One region of the Propionicimonas paludicola genome, then DNA from elsewhere that is predicted to be linked to it. Evidence: predicted binding sites of a transcription regulator. Region 1 holds the regulator's gene; the other holds the start of a gene.
The links. Region 1 encodes LexA, which represses DNA repair genes until DNA is damaged. Its sites were predicted from a motif close to TCGAACANNTGTTCGA; they were not measured.

Region 1 (3,409 bases):
CACCGGAGCGGCATCGGTGGAGCTCGGTCCGGTGCAGGTGGAGCGGGTCGCCAAACGCTGCCTGCCCTGGTTGGCCGACCAGACCGGGTTGGAGTTTCTGGACGCGGCCGACACCCTGCAGGAGGGCCTGGACGAGGCCGAGGTCGGCCGGATCCCCGGCGGTGAGCCGGCGGTGCTGGCCGCCGTCCGCAGCGTCCGGGACGCCGCCCGGCAGGCGGTCACCGGGCTGGCCGGCGGTGCTGCCGAGGAGGTCGAGCGCAACCAGGCCCAGGCTGCCGCCCAGGAGATCTTCGACATCGCCGAACGGATGGCCAAGCTGTCGGAGTTCGATGTGATCTGGGTCTCGGAGTCGGAGCGGTTCGGGCGGCAGCTGAACTGCGCGCCGCTGTCGGTGGCCGGCCTGCTGCGCGACCGGGTGTTCGCCGACCATGCCGTGGTGCTGACGTCGGCCACCCTGAAGCTGGGCGGCGAGTTCCGAGCCATCGCGGCCTCGGTGGGCCTGGACGCCACCGGCGCCGACTATCGCGGGGTGGATGTCGGCTCGCCGTTCGACTACCGCAGCCAAGGCATCCTCTACGTCGCCACCCGGCTGGCCCCGCCGACCCGGGAGGGGATCGCCCCCGACGCCTTGGCCGAGATCGCCGAGCTGCTGTGGGCCGCCGAAGGCAGGACTTTGGGCCTGTTCGCGTCCCAGCGGGCCGCGGAGGCTGCCGCCCGCTACTGCCGGGCCGAGGTCCCGGACCGGCTGATCCTGTGCCAGGGCGATGCGCATCTGCCGAAACTGACCGCCCAGTTCGTGGCCGATCCGGAGGCGTCGCTGTTCGGCACGCTCTCGCTGTGGCAGGGCTTGGACGTGCCCGGCGACACCTGCCGGCTGGTCGTGATCGACAAGATCCCGTTCCCACGGCCCGACGACCCGCTGATGCAGGCCCGGCAGCAGGCGGTCACCCAGGCCGGCGGCAACGGCTTCATGGCCGTGGCGGCCAGCCATGCGGGTCTGCTGCTCGCCCAGGGCGCCGGACGGCTGATCCGCACGCTCGACGACCGCGGGGTGGTGGCCGTCCTCGACCCGCGGCTGGTCACGGCTCGCTACGGCAGCTTCCTGCGGGCCTCGCTACCGGACTTCTGGATGACCACCGATCCCGAGGTGGCCGTGGCCGCCTTGCGCCGGCTGGGTGCAGCTGCGAACGACGCCTGAACGCACAACGGGTGCGGACGACACCCGTCCGCACCCGTCATCGCGCTATCGGCTAGACCCGCCGCAGGACAGCAACCACCTTGCCCAGAATGGACGCCTCATTGCCGTCGATCGGTGAGTAGGCCGGGTTGTGGGGCAGCAGCCACACCTGACCGGGAGTGCGCTTGAAAGTCTTCACCGTGGCCTCGTCACCGAGCAGCGCGGCAACGATGTCGCCATTGGTGGCATCGGGCTGCTGGCGGACCACCACGTAGTCGCCGTCGCAGATGGCAGCCTCGATCATCGAATCGCCCTTGACCTCGAGCAGGAACAGGTTTCCTTCGCCGACCAGCTGCTTGGGCAGGGTGAAGACGTCCTCGACGGCCTGCTCGGCCAGGATCGGACCGCCGGCCGCGATCCGGCCCAGGATCGGCGCGGTCACCGATGGGGCAGTGGGGGCCGGCTCGTCCGGTTCGATGACCCGCAACTGCTCGCCGGGGCTGATCGAGGACGGCAGCCGCACCTCAAGGGCGCGCGGACGATGCGGGTCACGGAACAGGAAGCCCTTGGCCTGCAGCACCTTCAACTGGTGGGCGGCCGAGGACGAACTGGCCAGCCCGACCCGGTCGGCGATCTCGCGAATGCTCGGCGGGTAGCCACGCTCGGCAAGCTCGTCCCGGATCACTTCCAGGATCCTCCGCTGTCGGGGGGTGAGCCCTTCGGCATCCACCGGGCCGTCGGGCAACTGGGACACCTTGGTGCCCAGCTGGGCGGCGATGTCCTCTTTGCGTGGCCGACCTCGCTTGCGGTCGGAGGTTGGGGTAGCTGCCATGCCTCGAAACTATCGGCTGCGCGGTCGCGAATCAAACATATGTTCGAGCGTGTCTGGGGCTGATCCGGCCGGTCCGAAAAGTGTCAGAGCCGGGCAGCAGGATCAGTATCAGCCCGACACGCTACGAACAAATGTTCGATAAGGCTTGCATCTGACGGCGCGGGGCACTAGAACAGTATCGAACACACGTTCGAGGAAAGGGGCAGGCGATGAGCGCTCTAGCGATCACCGAGGCAGTGGACACCACGTGGGCCGAGGTTCCGAGTGTATGTCCGGCCGCGGAGCTCCGCCTGGTCCCGGCGGCGCCGTCCGTCCCGTCCGCGGGGGCGTCCGGCTGGCAGTTGACCGAGCGCGGCATCGCCGTGGCGGTGATCGGCTCGCTGATGGTGTTCCTGACCGGCTTGGTCGTGCTGGTCGGCGCCTTCCTTGCCGTCCCGGATCGGCCGCTCGACGGCACTTCCGCTGCCGCCGCCTCGATCTCGGTGCAGCAGTGATCTGCTCCTGATTGGCAACAGGGGGTCGGTGGGCACATCTGCCCCGTGGTGGCCCGCGACACGCCCTCAGGGCTGTCTTGCTTGTGGTCGAGACTCTGCGTAACCTCTACATGTAGTAGTTACAGCAATGTGGTTTGTCCACAAATTGTGGTTCTTACTCCACAGTTCGTCCACATCCCCATCCACCGCCGCCACGACTGAGAAGGAGCGCCGGATGCACTGCCCGTTCTGCCGGCACACCGACACCCGAGTCCTCGATTCCCGCGTAGCCGAGGACGGCACCAGCATTCGCCGTCGTCGGCAGTGCCCGCTCTGCGAGCGCCGGTTCACGACGCTTGAGCAGATGCAGCTGGTCGTGGTCAAGCGCTCGGGAGTGGTCGAGCCCTTCTCCCGCGAGAAGGTGATCACCGGAGTCGCGAAGGCCTGCAAGGGCCGTCCGGTTTCGGAGAGCGATCTGGCTCGCCTCGGCCAACGGGTCGAAGAGACGCTGCGCGCGTCCGGGCAAGCCGAGATTCCGGCCGACGAGGTCGGCCTGACCATCTTGGGCCCGCTGAGCGAGCTGGATCCGGTGGCGTACCTGCGGTTCGCCAGCGTGTACAAGCACTACGACACGGTCGAAGACTTCGAGACCGAGATCGACAACCTGCGCCGGGCGGCGCTGGTCACCAACTGAAGCGTCGAAGACACACCTCCCACCCTACGAAAGGCAGTTCACCCATGACCGAGACCGCGAAAGCCGCCACTAAGGGCGGTCGGAAGTCGCCCGGGCTGAAGATCAGCCCGGTGTTCACCACCCCCGGGGTGCACCCTTATGACGAGGTCACCTGGGAGTCGCGCGATGTCGTGCAGACCAACTGGAAGACCGGTGAGACCGTCTTCGAGCAGCGCGCGGTGGAGTTCCCCGAC
Region 2 (3,409 bases), 1.4 Mb from region 1:
CGGGCGGCGAAGCTGTTCAGCGGAGACAAGACTTCGCTGCTGCTACTGACGGGTCAGCGGCGCTGATCTTCGCCGTGGTGGATGAGCCCGGACCCCAGTCGCTGAACTGCTGCGCGACGCCGTCGATCGCCATGATGAGACCGCCACCGGGCTCGAGAGAGTTGGAGGCCCAGACTCCGACCTGGTCTTCGACGCCAGTGGCCGAGAACTTCATGGCTATGAAGTACACCTTCGAGAAGTCAGGCGACTTGATCGCCTTGGCCGAGACGAACGTCATTCCCTCGCCAGTAGTGCCCTTCATGATCCCGTTCATGGCGAGGTTCGTGGCTTCGAGGCACTCCGCGCCCGCACTCGGCATCGATGAGGCCTGCCCGCCGGCGCACGCTGCTAGCGGCATGAGTCCAGCCACGATGACTGCAACTGCGACTGATCTGCGCATGATGATCTCCCCCTGAAGGTCGCCTCAACTCACGCTACCGAGCGAAAGAGCCCGCGGTGGCGAAACAACCAAGCATCGCAAGCAGAGCACCGCCTCCCTCTGCTCCCAGGTCAGGCAGCTGGGGGCGGGCCCGTGGCCGGGGTGGGCGGTGAGTCGGCTGTGTGTCTCGTATGGCGGGAGTGCCGAACGGGCTTCTGGTTGGGGTCGATCCGGGCTGGTGGGGTGAACTCGGGGAGGCCGTCGGGGGCGATCCGCAACTGCCATTGGTCGCGGAGGGGGCCGTGGGCGGGTTCGACCAGCGGGTGATGGGTGTGACACAGGAGTGCGAGGTTGGAAAGGGAGGTTCGTCCGCCGGCCCACCAAGGAATGATGTGATGCGCTTCGCAGCGGGAGGCGGGAGCGTCGCAGCCAGGGAACACACAGCCACGATCACGCACCAGGAGAGCAGTCCGAATCGCCGGGGTCACCAGGCGCTCGGCGCGCCCGACGTCCAACACTTCAGAGTGGGAGCCGAGGACGACCGGAATCAGTTCGGCGTCGCAGCAGATCCGACGCAACTCACCCGCAGGCAACTGCTGCCCAGCTCCAACCAGCCCCACTCCAGCCGCACCAGCCAACAGCTGGGCATAGTCCAGCTGCACCAGCACCCGTCCGCCCCACGACTCTTTGCCCTTGCCACCGGCCTGAATCAGCGCAATCAGCGCATCAGCTCGCCGCTGATCGGCGGTCGGCAGCTCAGCGAGCCGATCGCGGCGCTCCAGCAGCGTCCGCCGAGTCTGCTCGGCCATGGCGTCCAGCTGCGCGATCCAGGCCTCGGCCGCGAGCCGGGGCAGCGAACCATCAAACCGGACCGATGCACCCTCGAAGAAGAACCGCAACGACCGCTGCCGGTGCGCCGCCTCCGCCTCACGCTGCAACCGAGCCTCCATGGTCTCGGCAGCCGTGGCCGGCGCGACCGCAGCCAGCACCTTGCCGGCCGACCGGGTCAGCTGATCCGCATCCATCTGACCAGCCCAGCCCACCAACAACTCCTCAGCCTGCGCGGCCTGCTCACCACTCAACTGAGGCGCCAGACCGTCCAGCAGCCCAGTGATCGCCCGCACCTGACCGGTACCGAGCCGCCCGGCCACCGCAGCCTCACCCACCACCGGATGCGAACCCAACGAGCGGGCCTGCCGCACCGCACCGGCCGCCTCCCGACGAGAGACCGTCTCGCCCATCCCGATCCAGGAACCCAACCCCGTCCCGGCAGCCCGCTCCGCAGCATGGGCACGTTCCGCCTCGGCGGTCACCACCGACGCCAACGCGTCCACCCGGCTCCGCACCCGCCGAGCCAACCGCACCAAAGCCAGCCGATCAGCCGGATCCATGCGATGCTCCCGCGGCGCCACCCGATCCAGCAGCGCGTCAACCTCGGCCAACACCTGGCTGGCCGGAAGGAGGCTGCTGCTCGTCGTCATAGCTAGATTTCACCACCCGCCACTGACACTTTTTCGCACGCCTGTTCGATTACAGGCCCTCAGAGAGCCGGACCCCGCGCACGTCCCCTGACCCCGAATCGCCACCCTCCACCCCATGGGCGAGAATGGGAACTCCGCCACTAGCGTCCACGCAGGAGCACGAGCATGAACCCACCGGTCCGGCGTCCCCGTCGGCTGCGTACCAATCCGGCGATCCGCAGGCTGGTCGCGCAGACCCGTCCGCAGCCGGCCCAACTGCTGCTGCCGGTCTTCGTGGCGGACGGACTGGCCGAGCCGAAGCCGATCGGCTCGCTGCCCGGGGTCGTCCAGCACAGTCTTGACTCGGTGCGTGCCGAGGCCGTCCGCGCGGTCGAGGCCGGGCTGGGCGGACTGGTCCTGTTCGGCGTCCCGGACGACGCCGACAAGGACCCCGCAGGCAGCTGTGGCTACGCCGAAGACGGCATCCTGAACCGCGCCCTGGCAGCCGTCCGCGCAGAGGTGGGCGATGACCTGGTGATCGTCGCCGACACCTGCCTGGACGAGTTCACCGACCACGGCCACTGCGGCGTGCTCACCCCCGGCGGCTCCGTCGACAACGACGCCACCGTCGAGCTGTACGTCCGCCAAGCGATCGCCCAAGCCGAAGCCGGAGCCCACTTCGTCTCCCCCTCGGGAATGATGGACGGCCAGGTCGCCGCCATCCGCGCCGGCCTGGACGCCGCCGGCCACCTCGAGACCGGCATCCTGGCCTACGCGGCCAAGTACGCCTCCGCCTTCTACGGACCCTTCCGCGAGGCGGTCGGCTCGTCCCTGGTCGGCGACCGGCGGGCCTACCAGCAGGATCCGGCCAACCGCCGCGAGGGCGTCCTCGAAGCCGCACTGGACGAGGCCGAAGGCGCCGACATCGTCATGGTGAAGCCGGCCGGCTACTACCTGGACGTCCTGGCCGACGTCGCCGCCGCCGTGGACGTCCCGGTGGCCGCCTACCAAGTCTCCGGCGAGTACGCCATGATCGCGGCCGCGGCCGAACGCGGCTGGATCGACCGCCGCACGGCCTTGGTCGAGTCGACCACGGCGATCGTGAGAGCCGGGGCCGACATCGTGCTCACCTACGCCGCGCTCGAGCTGGCCGGGTGGCTGCGATGACCACGAACAATGAGGCTTTCGACCGCGCCCGCGCGGTGATTCCGGGCGGGGTCTCGTCCCCGGTGCGGGCCTTCGGCTCGGTCGGCGGCACCCCGGTCTTCGTGTCCCGCGCCGAGGGTTCCCGGGTCTGGGACGTGGCCGGACGCGAGTACCTCGACCTGGTCGGCTCCTGGGGCCCGGCCATCCTGGGTCACGCGCACCCGCAGGTGGTGGCCGCGGTCCGGCATGCCGCCGGGCGCGGACTGTCCTTCGGCGCCCCGACCGTGGCCGAGGCCGAGCTGGCCGAACTGGTCCGCGAGCGCGTCCCGCTGGCCGAGAAGGTGCGCTTCGTCTCCACCGGCACCGAGGCCTGCATGACCGCGAT

Region 2: ATK74_RS12265 (HNH endonuclease signature motif containing protein) is a predicted target of LexA. The motif match lies at 1,933-1,948, and genes of this name have one in related genera.

What each region holds. Positions count from the first base shown of each region.
Region 1 is NZ_PDJC01000001.1:1,198,009-1,201,417, forward strand. Features, by position in the region: gene ATK74_RS05505 (ATP-dependent DNA helicase) at 1-1,198, shown strand, start outside; gene lexA (transcriptional repressor LexA) at 1,251-2,009, opposite strand; gene ATK74_RS05515 (hypothetical protein) at 2,219-2,503, shown strand; gene nrdR (transcriptional regulator NrdR) at 2,718-3,176, shown strand; gene ATK74_RS05525 (vitamin B12-dependent ribonucleotide reductase) at 3,221-3,409, shown strand, end outside.
Region 2 is NZ_PDJC01000001.1:2,631,460-2,634,868, forward strand. Features, by position in the region: gene ATK74_RS15210 (hypothetical protein) at 17-301, opposite strand; gene ATK74_RS12265 (HNH endonuclease signature motif containing protein) at 550-1,899, opposite strand; gene hemB (porphobilinogen synthase) at 2,065-3,045, shown strand; gene hemL (glutamate-1-semialdehyde 2,1-aminomutase) at 3,042-3,409, shown strand, end outside.